One region of the Mesorhizobium sp. CCNWLY176 genome, then DNA from elsewhere that is predicted to be linked to it. Evidence: predicted binding sites of a transcription regulator. Region 1 holds the regulator's gene; each other region holds the start of a gene.

Region 1 (4,103 bases):
TCTGGCAGACGACGGTGTCGCTGCCGATCAATTTCGACGAGAAGATCCTCGATCCGGACAACAAGCGCGCCACCGATCCGAGCGTGCTGATTTCGGCAAACTATCCGAAGCTTGCCGAGAACGCGCTGGTCGCCAAGCTGGGGATCAACCCGGATGACAAGGTGACGATCCGCAAGCTCAAGGGCTTCCTGTCGGACGGCGCCCGCACGCAGCTGCGTGACGTGGTTGCGGCCGATCCATCGGTCATCGGCACGACCCGCAACGTCGACATCCTAGCCGCCGCCAATCTCGACTCGGCCTTCAAGGGCCAGATCGATCTCAACGTCGATGAGGCGCGGCGCAAGGTTTCCGACCAGCAGGTCATCTGGATGAAGCAACTCACGGCCGACGGTTCGATGGCCGAGCGTTTCAACAAGGGCCTGTTCACCTTCGGCGCTTCCAGCCGTCCTGAGACCTCGGGCATGGGCGTGGCGATCATCGGTTCCTTTTACATGATGGTGATCGTGCTTCTGCTTGCTTTGCCGATCGGCGTCGCAGCCTCGATCTATCTCGAGGAATTCGCCAAGAAGGGCCGTCTGACCGACCTGATCGAGGTCAACATCAACAATCTCGCCGCCGTGCCATCGATTGTCTTCGGCCTGCTCGGCCTGTCGGTGTTCATCAACTTCCTCGGCCTGCCGCGTTCGGCCGCTTTCGTCGGCGGTCTCGTTCTGACCCTGATGACGCTTCCGACGATCATCATCGCCACCCGCGCAGCCCTTGCCGCCGTGCCGCCGTCGATCCGTTCGGCAGCGTTGGGTCTCGGGGCATCCAAGATGCAGATGGTGTTCCAGCACATATTGCCGCTGGCTGCCCCCGGCATCCTGACCGGCACCATCATAGGCCTGGCGCGTGCACTGGGCGAGACGGCACCACTGCTCTTGATCGGCATGGTCGCCTTCGTTGCCAATTATCCGACAACGCCCTTTGAGCCGGCGACGGCCTTGCCGGTGCAGATCTATATGTGGGCAAACGAGGCCGAGCGCGCCTTCGTCGAGCGCATGTCGGGCGCCATCATTATCCTGCTCATCTTCCTGATGGCGATGAACATCACCGCGATCGTGCTGCGCCGCCGCTTCGAACGGCGCTGGTAGAAAAGGACCATGTTATGAACATCATGACCGAGAAAGCACTCGAAAGCGCAGTGAGCGATAAAATGAGCGGCACACCCAACGAAATCATCAAGATGCGCGGCAACAAGGTCGGCGTGTTTTACGGCGAGAAGCAGGCGCTGTTCGATGTCGATCTCGACGTGCGCGAAAACCAGGTGACGGCGCTGATCGGCCCTTCGGGCTGCGGCAAGTCGACCTTCCTGCGCTGCCTCAACCGCATGAACGACACGATCGACAGCGCGCGGGTGACCGGCAAGATCACGCTCGACAATGAAGACATCTACGACAAGAACATCGACGTGGTCGAACTGCGCGCCCGCGTCGGCATGGTCTTCCAGAAGCCGAACCCGTTCCCGAAGTCGATCTACGAGAACGTCGCCTACGGGCCGCGCATCCATGGGCTGGCCAAGAAGAAGTCCGATATGGATCATGTCGTCGAGACCAGCCTGAAGAAGGCCGGCCTGTTCAACGAGGTCAAGGACCGCCTGCTCGAACCCGGCACCGGGCTTTCCGGCGGCCAGCAGCAGCGCCTGTGCATCGCGCGCGCCATCGCGGTGTCGCCCGAGGTGATCCTGATGGACGAGCCGTGCTCTGCGCTTGATCCGATCGCCACCGCAAGGGTCGAGGAACTGATCGACGAACTGCGCCAGAACTACACGATCGTCATCGTCACTCACTCGATGCAGCAGGCAGCGCGCGTTTCGCAGCGCACGGCGATGTTCCATCTCGGCTATCTCGTCGAGGAGGGTGCGACCGACAAGATGTTCACCAACCCCGACGACAAGCGAACCCAGGACTACATCACCGGCCGCTTCGGCTGACGCGAACACGACGCGGATTGCAAGGACAGCATCATGGGCGAACATACCGTCACCTCTTTCGATGAAGATCTGGGACATATCGACCGTCTCATCCGGGACATGGGCGACCTGGCCGGCGCGATGGTCAGCGCTTCGATCCAGGCGCTGGTTCAGTCCGACAATGCGCTCGGCCAGCGCGTCGTTTCTGACGACGCCATCATGGATGCGCGCCAGCGCGAGCTGGACGAGCGCGCGATCACGTTGATCGCCAAGCGCCAGCCGATGGCGCAGGACCTGCGCGCGGTTGTCGGCGCCATCCGCATGGCCGGTGATCTGGAGCGGATCGGCGATCTCGCCAAGAACATCGCCAAGCGCGTCAGCGCAGTCGGCCAGAGCGCCACGCCGCGCGACCTTGCCCATTCGATCGAGGCGATGTCGGGCATGGTGCTGGATCAGGTTCGGGAAGTGGTCGACCACTATGTGTCGCGCCGGCCTGACGAACTGCAGGCGCTGCGCGCCGCTGACGAGAAGATCGACGTCAAATACACCGCCGTGTTCCGCGAGCTCCTGACCTACATGATGGAAGACCCGCGCAACATTACCGCTTGCACGCACCTTCTGTTCTGCGCCAAGAATCTGGAGCGCATCGGCGACCATGTCACCAACATTGCCGAAAACGCCTATTATGTGATGACCGGAAAGCAGCTTCCGCTCAATCGGCCGAAGCAGGACGAGACGTCGATGACCGCACCCGCCGCCTGAGGCGTGTCGATAGCGGAGATTTAAAAGGGTAAGCTTGCTCCACCGGCGGTGCGAAACCCGCCGGACACCATGCGAAAGGCGAGGGGGCTCGAACCGGATCGCGTTAACAGGACGGCAAATTGATGATCGCACCCAAAGTCATGGTGGTGGAAGACGAAGAGCCGCTGGGCGTGCTGCTTCGCTATAATCTCGAATCGGAAGGCTATCAGGTCGAGATCGTGCCGCGCGGCGACGAGGCCGAAATCAGGCTTCAGGAAAACGTGCCCGATCTTCTGGTGCTCGACTGGATGCTGCCGGCGGTTTCCGGCATCGAACTTTGCCGCCGGCTGAGAATGCGTCCCGAAACCGAACGCCTGCCGATCATCATGCTGACGGCGCGTGGCGAGGAAAGCGACCGCGTGCGTGGCCTTTCCACCGGCGCCGACGACTATCTGGTCAAGCCGTTCTCGACGCCGGAATTCATGGCGCGGGTGCGCGCACTGCTGCGCCGCGCCAAGCCGGAAGTGCTTTCCAGCGTGCTCAAGGTCGGCGATATCGTGCTCGACCGCGAGGCGCACCGCGTCTATCGCAAGAAGAGCGAGATCAAGCTCGGGCCGACGGAATTCCGCCTGCTCGAATTCATGATGCGCCATCCCGGCCGCGTCTTCTCGCGCAGCCAGCTTCTCGACAATGTCTGGGGCGAGACGATCTATATCGACGAGCGCACCGTGGACGTGCATGTCGGCCGGCTGCGCAAGGCCGTCAATACAGGCCGAATGCCCGACGTCATCCGCACCATCCGCGGCTCTGGCTACGCGATCCGCGAGGACTGATTTTCAGGCTACGTTCCTGCCCGCTGCTGCCGGGCTTGCGCCCGGTGCAAAAATTTCCTGATCGACGAAGGTCAGCGCCTGCATGGTGCAGCCTTCGCGGATAAGCGGAAGCTCGTTCGGCTCGGTGTCGAAGGAGATCGCCTTGTTGTGCTGGCCGCCGGCGGTCCTGTCGATCGCTTCGCGCAGCGCCGGCTCGATCAGGTCGAAAGCGGTGGCGCCAATGCCGACGACGGCGACCGGAGCGGGATCGATCAGCGCGAACAGGCTGCCAAGGCCGAAGCCGATCGCTTCGCCAGCCTTGCGGAACGCTTCGCGCTCGGGGCCGTCGCTCGCGCGTGCGCTATCTGCCAGCATGCGCATGTCGCCATCGCTGATGTCGGCGAGCGGCGCATCGTCTTCGCTTGCCTGTTTTGCCTTGCGCCAGATGGCATAGTTGCCGGCATAGGCTTCGACGCAGCCGCGCCGGCCGCAGCGGCAGAGCGCGCCATCGGGCCGATGGATCATATGGCCGAACTCGCCACCGGAGGATTGCGTGCCGGTGAAGAGCTCGCCCTTCAGCACCATGCCCATGCCGATGC
Region 2 (4,103 bases), 120 kb from region 1:
TCGATCGCGTCGATGTCCTCCGGCGTGAGATAGTGCAAGAGAAAGACATCCATCCCAGCCGCCTGGAACTTGTGCGCGATCTCGCCATAGGCAGGCGCCGCCAATCCCCGGCTTCCGCTGAGCATGATTATGGCAGGCCGCGTCGATCCGCCGGCTGCGCCATATTTTTCGACAAGGACATTGCCTGCCGGCGTCGGGATTTTCGTTTTCTGAGGCGGCGTTTCGGCTGCAAAGGCGGTGACGCATGCCAGCATCAGCCATGCGAGGAGAAGTGGCCCTCGCAAAAAACGGAACAGTGCTGCGCTCATGCGGTCGGTATCCGGTCCTGTCATGAAAAAGGCCCCGCTTGCGGGGCCTTTGAATCCATCGATTGCGGGCTGATATGCCTTGCAATCAGGGACGGTCGTCTTCGTCCTCGTCGGGGGTCTTGGACTTCAGCGCCGAGAGCTTGGCGAAGACGGCGTTGGCGTCGAGTTCCTTGTCCTCGTCGGCAACCGCTTCGATCTTCGGCTCCAGCCTTTCGGTCATGGAAGCCGGCAGCAGCGTGTCGCCGGACGGGGCGGCAGCCGGGCGGCCGCTGGAGGCGCGCTGCACTTCGATGTCGAGGTCGATCTGCGAGCACAGGCCCAGCGTCACCGGGTCCATCGGCTGCAGGCTGGCGGAGTTCCAGTGCTTGCGCTCGCGGATCTGCTCGATGGTCGCCTTGGTCGTGCCGACGAGGCGCGAAACCTGTGCGTCCTTCAGCTCGGGGTGGTTGCGCACCAGCCACAGAATGGCGTTGGGGCGATCCTGGCGCTTGGACAGCGGCGTGTAGCGCGGGCCCTTGCGCTTGCTCTCGGGCACCCGCACCTTCGGCTCGGAAAGCTTCAGGCGATGGTTGCCGTCCTTCTCGCCGCGCGCGATTTCCTCGCGGGTGAGCTGGCCGGTCATGATCGGGTCCATGCCCTTGATGCCCTGCGCGGACTCGCCGTCGGCGATCGCCTTCACTTCCAGCGGGTGCAGGCCGCAGAACTGGGCGATCTGCTCGAAGGAAAGCGCTGTATTGTCGACCAGCCAGACTGCGGTCGCCTTGGGCATCAGAAGCGTGTTGGCCATCAGATAATATCCTCTCGTTCGCCCGCGTCCCTTGTGCGCGGGCGGTGGTTCAGACCACCGGAATTGGGAAATTCGAGGCGTATATAACCTTGTTCGCGGCTGGGAGCAAGAAAACTTCGCAGCAGGCTTCGATGACCTGTCGTTGTCATCGAACTGTCACCCGTCCGTCATCGCGCTGAAATATCGATCGCCCAAAGCAGCATGGAAACCATCAACCAGGAGAGGTCCATGATGCCCCGTCACTCCCGCCTTTTGATACTCACGGCGGCACTTGCCGCTTCGGTCTCGTTGCCGGCCCATGCCGACAGTTTCTTCAACAGGGTTGCCTCCTTCCCGGTCGCCTCGAACCTGCCCGCCGACATCGAGCAGAAGACGCCGACCTCGTCCGAAATCATCAAGGCGAGCGAAGACGGCAAGACGCTGGTCTATTCCGACAGCCCGCTCGGCGCGGTCGGTTTCATCGACATTTCCGACGCCAGGGCACCCAAGGCCGGCGGCATCGTCAAGATCGAGGGTGAGCCGACTTCCGTCGTCTTCGCCGGCACGAAAGTCCTGGCCGGCGTCAACACGTCGGAGAGCAAGGCCAAGCCATCGGGCAACCTCACCGTCATCGACGCCGCCACCAGGAAGATCGAAGCCACCTGCGATCTCGGCGGCCAGCCCGATTCCGTCGCCGTCAGCAAGGACGGCAAGTTCGCGGCCATCGCCATCGAAAACGAACGCGACGAAGAGCTGAACGACGGCGAGCTGCCGCAGCTCCCGGCCGGCTTCCTGAAGATCGTCTCGCTGAAGGATGGCACGCCCGACTGCGCCACCATCAAGACCGTCGACATGACCGGCCTGTCGGAAATCGCACCGGAAGACCCGGAGCCGGAATTCGTCGACTTCAACGACGCCAATGAAATCGCCGTCACGCTGCAGGAAAACAACCACATCGCCATCGTCGATGCCGAAACCGGCAAGGTCACGGCGCATTTCTCCGCCGGCACGGTCGATCTCGAAGGCGTCGACACCAAGAACGACGGCGCGCTGAACTTCACCGGCAGTATGAAGGGCGTGGCTCGCGAGCCCGACGCGATCAAGTGGCTCGACAACGACCGCTTCGTCATCGCCAATGAAGGCGACTACAAGGGCGGTTCGCGCTCCTTCACCATCTTCGACAAGACCGGCAAGGTGCTCTACGAATCCGGCCCGTCGCTCGAAATGAAGATCGCCGCTGCCGGCCATTACCCGGAAAAGCGCAACAAGAAGGGCGTCGAGCTGGAAGGCGCTGAAGTCGCCAGGTTCGGCGACACGCAGTACATCTTCATCGCCAGTGAGCGCGCTTCGATGATCGCCGTCTACAAGGACACCGGCACCGAGCCGGAATTCGTCCAGCTCCTGCCCTCGGGCATCGGTCCGGAAGGTCTGGTCGCGATCCCCTCGCGCAACCTGCTCGTCACCGCCAACGAGACCGATCTGGTCGAGGACGGCGGCGTGCGCTCGCATGTCATGGTCTATGAGATGGGCGAAGGCGCAGCCGCCTATCCGATGATCGTTTCCAGCACCGCCGAAGACGGCAAGCCGATCGGCTGGGGCGCGCTCTCCGGCCTCGCCGCCGATCCCAAGGAGGCCGGCAAGCTCTATGCCGTGTCAGACTCGGTCTACCGCTCGCAGCCGTCGATCTTCACCATCGATGCCACCAAGACGCCGGCCGTGATCACCAGCAAGCTGGTCGTCACTCGCGACGGCGCGCCGGCCCAGAAGCTCGACATCGAAGGTATCGCGTCGGACGGCGATGACGGTTTCTGGCTGGCCTCGGAAGGCGATGCCGCCAAGCTGACGGCAAACGCGATCTACAAGGTCAACGCCAAGGGCGAGATCAAGCAGGAGATCCCGCTGCCGGCCGAACTCCTCGGCAAGGACGGCCGCTTCGGCTATGAAGGCATCACCACCATCGGCGAGGGCGACGACCTGACACTGGTCATGGCCGTGCAGCGTGAATGGGCCGACGATCCGAAAGACCAGGTCAAGCTGCTCGCCTACAAGCCAAAGGCCAAGGAATGGTCGGGCGTGCGCTACCCGCTCGAAAAGACCGAAAAGGGCTGGGTAGGCCTGTCGGAAATCACCGCCCATGACGGCAAGCTCTACATCATCGAGCGCGACAACCTGATCGGCGCGGAAGCCAGGCTGAAGAGCGTCCAGTCCATTTCGCTCGACGCCTTCAAGCCGGCCAAGCTCGACGGCGAGCTGCCGCTGGTCGAAAAGACGCTGGTGCGCGACCTCGTGCCCGACCTGAAGGCCGCCACCAACGGCTATGTCGTCGACAAGGTCGAAGGTTTTGCCATCGACGCCAATGGCGACGCCTATGTCGTCACCGACAATGACGGCGTCGACGACTCCTCGGGCGAAACCCTGTTCCTGCGCCTGGGCAATATCGCGGCGATCAACTGATTGCGGAAACTTAGCCGGCAACGAAACGGCCGCGGCGAAAGCTGCGGCCGTTTTTGTTGGATACGGCAGGCCACGCGCTCATGCTACGTTGGCCATTAGGCGTTGCCCTGATGCATCGAAGAGATTGCGGCCAATGGCGCGGGCCGTGTCCAGATGAGAACTCATATCCTGCGTTTCCGATGGCAGCAGGAGTTCGGACGTTACCACCCTAGCGCCGCAATAGTCGAAGATGCCATGATCGATCTGCGTCTTCATCGCGCCGAAATAGCCATGTCGCGCATAGGTTCGCAGGTTGGCGCCTCCGATGGCGACCAGATGAACTTTCAGATGGCGAAGCTTCTTTGCCGGCTTGGTGTCCGGGCCTTCGTCGTAGGCCCAGCCGTTTGTGAACACGCGGTCGATCCATCCCTTGAGAAGCCCCGGCATCGACCACCAGTAGACCGGATAGACCAGGACAAGTGCGTCTGCGCGATCGATCCTCGCCTGCTCGGCGGCAATGTCCGCAGAGATCGGCGTCTGCCTGAGGTGAACCGCGATATCGGTCGCGCTGAACCTCGGATCGAAAGCTTCCGCCG
Region 3 (4,103 bases), on a different contig from region 1:
GAGCGGCGGCCAGACGCCGTGGATGAACCCGGCAATGCGGCCATAGCCGAGCGAAGCCGACAGCGCCCGCGTGCGGGCAAGGTCGATCTGCGGCAATGCCGCCAGCGCGATCAGGAGGAGAAAGGGTATTTCCTTGACGATAAGCCCTGCCATCATCGACAGGCCTATCGGATCGTTGACGATGAGCAGATCGGGCGGACGCTGCCAGCCGGTCAGGCCGGGCGAGATCAGCCGCGATATCATGCCGGACGGCGCGATCAGGAAGGCGAAGCCGAACGCCGCTGCCGCATGCGGCACCGACAGCAGCGGCGAGATGAGATGCTGGATGCGCGCGAATGCTTTCGTGCCGGCCCAGCCGGCGATGAACAGCGCGACGATGCCGAGCGAAACGGCGGCTGTGACAAGCCCGGCGGCAAGGCTGACCAGCGCCGACATCATGATGCCGGGGCGGGCAAGCAGTTCCGCAAAATGGTCAAGCGTGAATGCGGTTCCGCCGAGTGCCGGCAGATAGCCGAAGGCCGGCAGCAGCGTGCCGAGCAGGCCGGCGAGGATGGGGCCGGTGAGCAGGATAACCGCAAGCGGCGGGCCTAGGCGGGGGAGCATGGGACAGGTTCAGGTGATGGTATTTTGCTCTGCTTCGCGGGACTACCGCAGTCTGGAATGCGAATGGTTTCGCCTTGAACGCGACCCCCTCTCCGTCTCGGCTTCGCCGAGCCACCTCTCCCCCGCTTCGCAGGGGCGAGGAACCCAAGTCCTGAAATGTTGCGGCCTCGCAGAACCCAGGTTCCTCGCCCCCATGAAATGGGGGAGAGGTGGCGCGCGAAGCGCGACGGAGAGGGGGCGATCGCGTGAACATCACCGAAGAGGGCAGCGTCATTCCTGCAAATCGCAGTCACCACCAACCTTATCCCTTCCCTCAATTCGCCGCGCCGTAGCGCTTCTTCCATTCCAGTTCCAGCCGCTCCATCCAGCTCGGATGCGGCTCGTCTATGGCAGGTCCCAGTTCATCCGGCTTCAGCGTCGCGACACCGAGATCGAGCGCGTCGAAGCGGGCCTTGTCTTCCGCATCGAGCTTCGACACGGCAAGCACAGTCGGATCGCCCCAGACCTTCGGGTCCTGCTTGCGCGCCTGCGCTTCCGGCGAGATCAGGAAATCGGCCAGCACCAGCGCGCCGGCCTTGGCGGCAGCGTTGTAAGGGATGGCGACGAAATGGGTGTTGGCGAGCGTGCCGGCCGGGAAGGTGAAGGACCGCACGGTGCCGGGCAGCTCGCCATTGGCGATGGCGCCGGAGGCTTCCGAGGGGTTGAAGGCGAAGATGATGTCGACCTCGCCATCGGCGAGAAGCTGCTTCATCGCCGGATAGTTCTGCGGAAAGGCCTTGCCGCCGCGCCACAGCAGCGGATTGAGCTCGTCGAGATAGGCAAACAGCGGCTTCGTCACGTCTTCGAAAGAGGCATCATCCACCGGCTTCTGCAGCACCGAGCGGTCGGCAACGAGTTCGGACAATATCTGCTTGAGGAAGGACGAGCCGATGAAGTCCGGCGGCTGCGGATAGGAGAAACGGCCGGGGTTTTTCCTGACCCATTCCAGCAGCTCCTTCGCCGATTTCGGCAGGCTTGCGGCATCGGTCCTGGCAGAATCGTAAAAGAACACCAGCTTGGCCATACCCCACGGGCTCTCCAGCCCCTCGACGGGAATGGTGAAATCGGTACGGATGGTCGGCTTGTCGTCGGCGTCGACATATTTCCAGTTGGGCAGCTTTTCGACCCAGCCCGGCGACATCAAAAGGTCCTGCCGCTTCATCGACGAAAAGTTCTCGCCATTGATCCAAATGAGATCGACCGTGCCGGTGTCGTTGCGGCCGGCGGCCTTTTCGGCCACCACCTTGGCCACTGCATTGGCGGTATCGTCGAGCTTCACATGCACCAGCTTGACGCCGTAGCGCTTCTCAACCTCGCTGCCGGCCCATTCGAGATAGGCGTTGATGTTTTCCGCCCCGCCCCAGGCGTTGAAATAGACCGTTTCGCCGCGGGCTTGCCTGAGCACATCATCCCACTTCGCCGGATCGGGATCCTGCGCGAAAACCTGAAAGGTCATGGCCGCGAGCGCGACCGCAGCAAGCAAAAATCTTTTCATGGGCACCCCATCCTCCCCGGTCTTTTCGTCGCCGCGATTGAGCATTCTTGGCCAAACCGGGTCAATGCACGCTCGCCCGGCCAACGGTCACTTCGCTGTGACAGACGGTGCCGCCATAGCACCAGCGAACCGCCGCTTCTGGCTGATGACGCAAAGAAACTTGTCTGATACTACCGACAAATCGAAAAGCTTCGTCAATCCGTCATGCAAATCGCCTATGGCAGCGAGGCTGACCAGGACCATACGATGCGCTACGCCATTTACTTCACCCCCGGACCCGACGACGCGCTGACCCGCATCGCTGCCAATTGGCTCGGCCGCAACCCGTTTACGGGTGCTGCCAGCACTGCGCCGGCAACGTCGCTGCTAACGCCGACGGAAGTCGCCTTCCACACCGCAGCCGCCCGCCGCTACGGTTTTCATGCAACGCTGAAGGCGCCGTTCCGGCTCGCCGAGGGCGAGAGCGAAGCCTCGCTCGACAAGGCACTGGCCACTTACGCGGCAACCACCGAGCCAGTCCTGATCCCGCGTCTGGTGCTGGGCCAGATCGACCGTTTCTTCGCGCTCGTCCCGGGCGAAGTATCGCCCGAACTCAACCGCTTCGCCGGCGATGTGGTCGAAAAATTCGATCGCTTCCGCGCGCCTTTGACCGACGCCGAGATCGAGCGCCGCAACCCCGACGCGCTGAGCCAGACGGAGTTTCGCAACCTCTGCCAATGGGGCTACCCCTACGTGTTCGACACGTTCCGCTTCCACATGACGCTGACGGGCCGCGTCAGCGCCGAAGAAAGCCCAAAATTGCGTGCCACCATCGAAGAATTGTTCGGCAACGCTGTTGCCGAACCCTTTGCCATAGACGGGCTGGCCCTGTTCGTCGAACGCGAACCCGGCGCACCCTTCATGGTGCATTCGTATCACGCGCTTGGCCGCAGGCGCGAAAGAAAGACTGCTTGAGATGACCACCGAAACGACACTGACAAATGCCCGCATCGTGCTTGCCGACGAGATCGTCGACGGCTCGATCCTGATCCGTGACGGCAAGATCGCCGACATTTCCGCCAGCGCCGGTAAGACCGGCGACGACATGCAGGGCGACTACATCATTCCGGGGCTGGTGGAACTCCACACCGACCATCTCGAGGGCCACTACGCGCCACGCCCGAAAGTGCGCTGGAACCCGATCGCCTCCGTGCTTGCCCATGACGCGCAGGTCGCCACCGCCGGCATCACCACCGTGTTCGACGCGCTGCGCGTCGGCATGGACACAGATTCCGACATCACCGCCGCCGACATGCGCAAGCTCGCCGACGCCATCGAAGACAGCGTCGTCAACGACCGGCTGCGCGCCGACCACTTCATTCATCTGCGCTGCGAGGTTTCGGCGCCCGATTGCCGCGAGGCCTTCGCGCTTTTCGATGGCGACGAGCGGGTGAAAATGGCCTCGCTGATGGATCATGCGCCGGGCCAGCGCCAGTTCGCCAGCTTCGACGCCTATGCCGTCTACTACATGGGCAAGCTGAAGATGTCGGAAGAGCAGTTCCGCGCCTATTGCCAGAAACGCATGGCGCAGTCGGCCGAAAATTCCGCGCCCAACCGCGCCGCGATCGCCGAGGCCTGCAACGCGCGCGGCATCATCCTCGCCAGCCATGACGATGCGACAATCGCCCATGTCGACGAGGCGATCTCGCAAGGCATTCGCGTCGCCGAATTCCCGACCACGATGGAGGCGGCGAAAGCCTCCAAAGGTGCTGGGCTCGGCGTGCTGATGGGCGCGCCAAACGTCATGCGCGGTGGCTCGCATTCGGGCAACGTCTCGGCCCGCGCGCTGGCCGAGGACGGGCTGCTCGACATCCTCTCGTCCGACTACATCCCGTTCAGCCTGATCCAGTCGGCCTTCTTCCTTGGCGAAGTCGTCGACGCGATTTCGCTGCCGCAGGCTGTCGCGATGGTTTCCAAGACACCTGCC

What was found. Region 1 encodes PhoB, which activates phosphate uptake and scavenging genes when phosphate is short. Its sites were predicted from a motif close to TGTCATNNANCTGTCAT; they were not measured.
Region 2: the regulator PhoB is predicted to act here: its motif matches at 1,239-1,255, upstream of WBQ96_RS10840 (esterase-like activity of phytase family protein).
Region 3: the regulator PhoB is predicted to act here: its motif matches at 2,327-2,343, upstream of WBQ96_RS12290 (DUF1045 domain-containing protein).

What each region holds. Positions count from the first base shown of each region.
Region 1 is NZ_JBBBDZ010000005.1:354,046-358,148, forward strand. It holds gene pstA (phosphate ABC transporter permease PstA) at 1-1,133, shown strand, start outside; gene pstB (phosphate ABC transporter ATP-binding protein PstB) at 1,148-1,972, shown strand; gene phoU (phosphate signaling complex protein PhoU) at 2,006-2,713, shown strand; gene phoB (phosphate regulon transcriptional regulator PhoB) at 2,836-3,525, shown strand; gene WBQ96_RS11525 (ROK family protein) at 3,529-4,103, opposite strand, start outside.
Region 2 is NZ_JBBBDZ010000005.1:232,687-236,789, forward strand. It holds gene WBQ96_RS10830 (dienelactone hydrolase family protein) at 1-332, opposite strand, end outside; gene WBQ96_RS10835 (DUF1013 domain-containing protein) at 394-1,095, opposite strand; gene WBQ96_RS10840 (esterase-like activity of phytase family protein) at 1,327-3,528, shown strand; gene WBQ96_RS10845 (NAD(P)H-dependent oxidoreductase) at 3,607-4,103, opposite strand, start outside.
Region 3 is NZ_JBBBDZ010000006.1:113,770-117,872, forward strand. It holds gene WBQ96_RS12280 (ABC transporter permease) at 1-603, opposite strand, end outside; gene WBQ96_RS12285 (ABC transporter substrate-binding protein) at 917-2,137, opposite strand; gene WBQ96_RS12290 (DUF1045 domain-containing protein) at 2,384-3,091, shown strand; gene WBQ96_RS12295 (alpha-D-ribose 1-methylphosphonate 5-triphosphate diphosphatase) at 3,093-4,103, shown strand, end outside.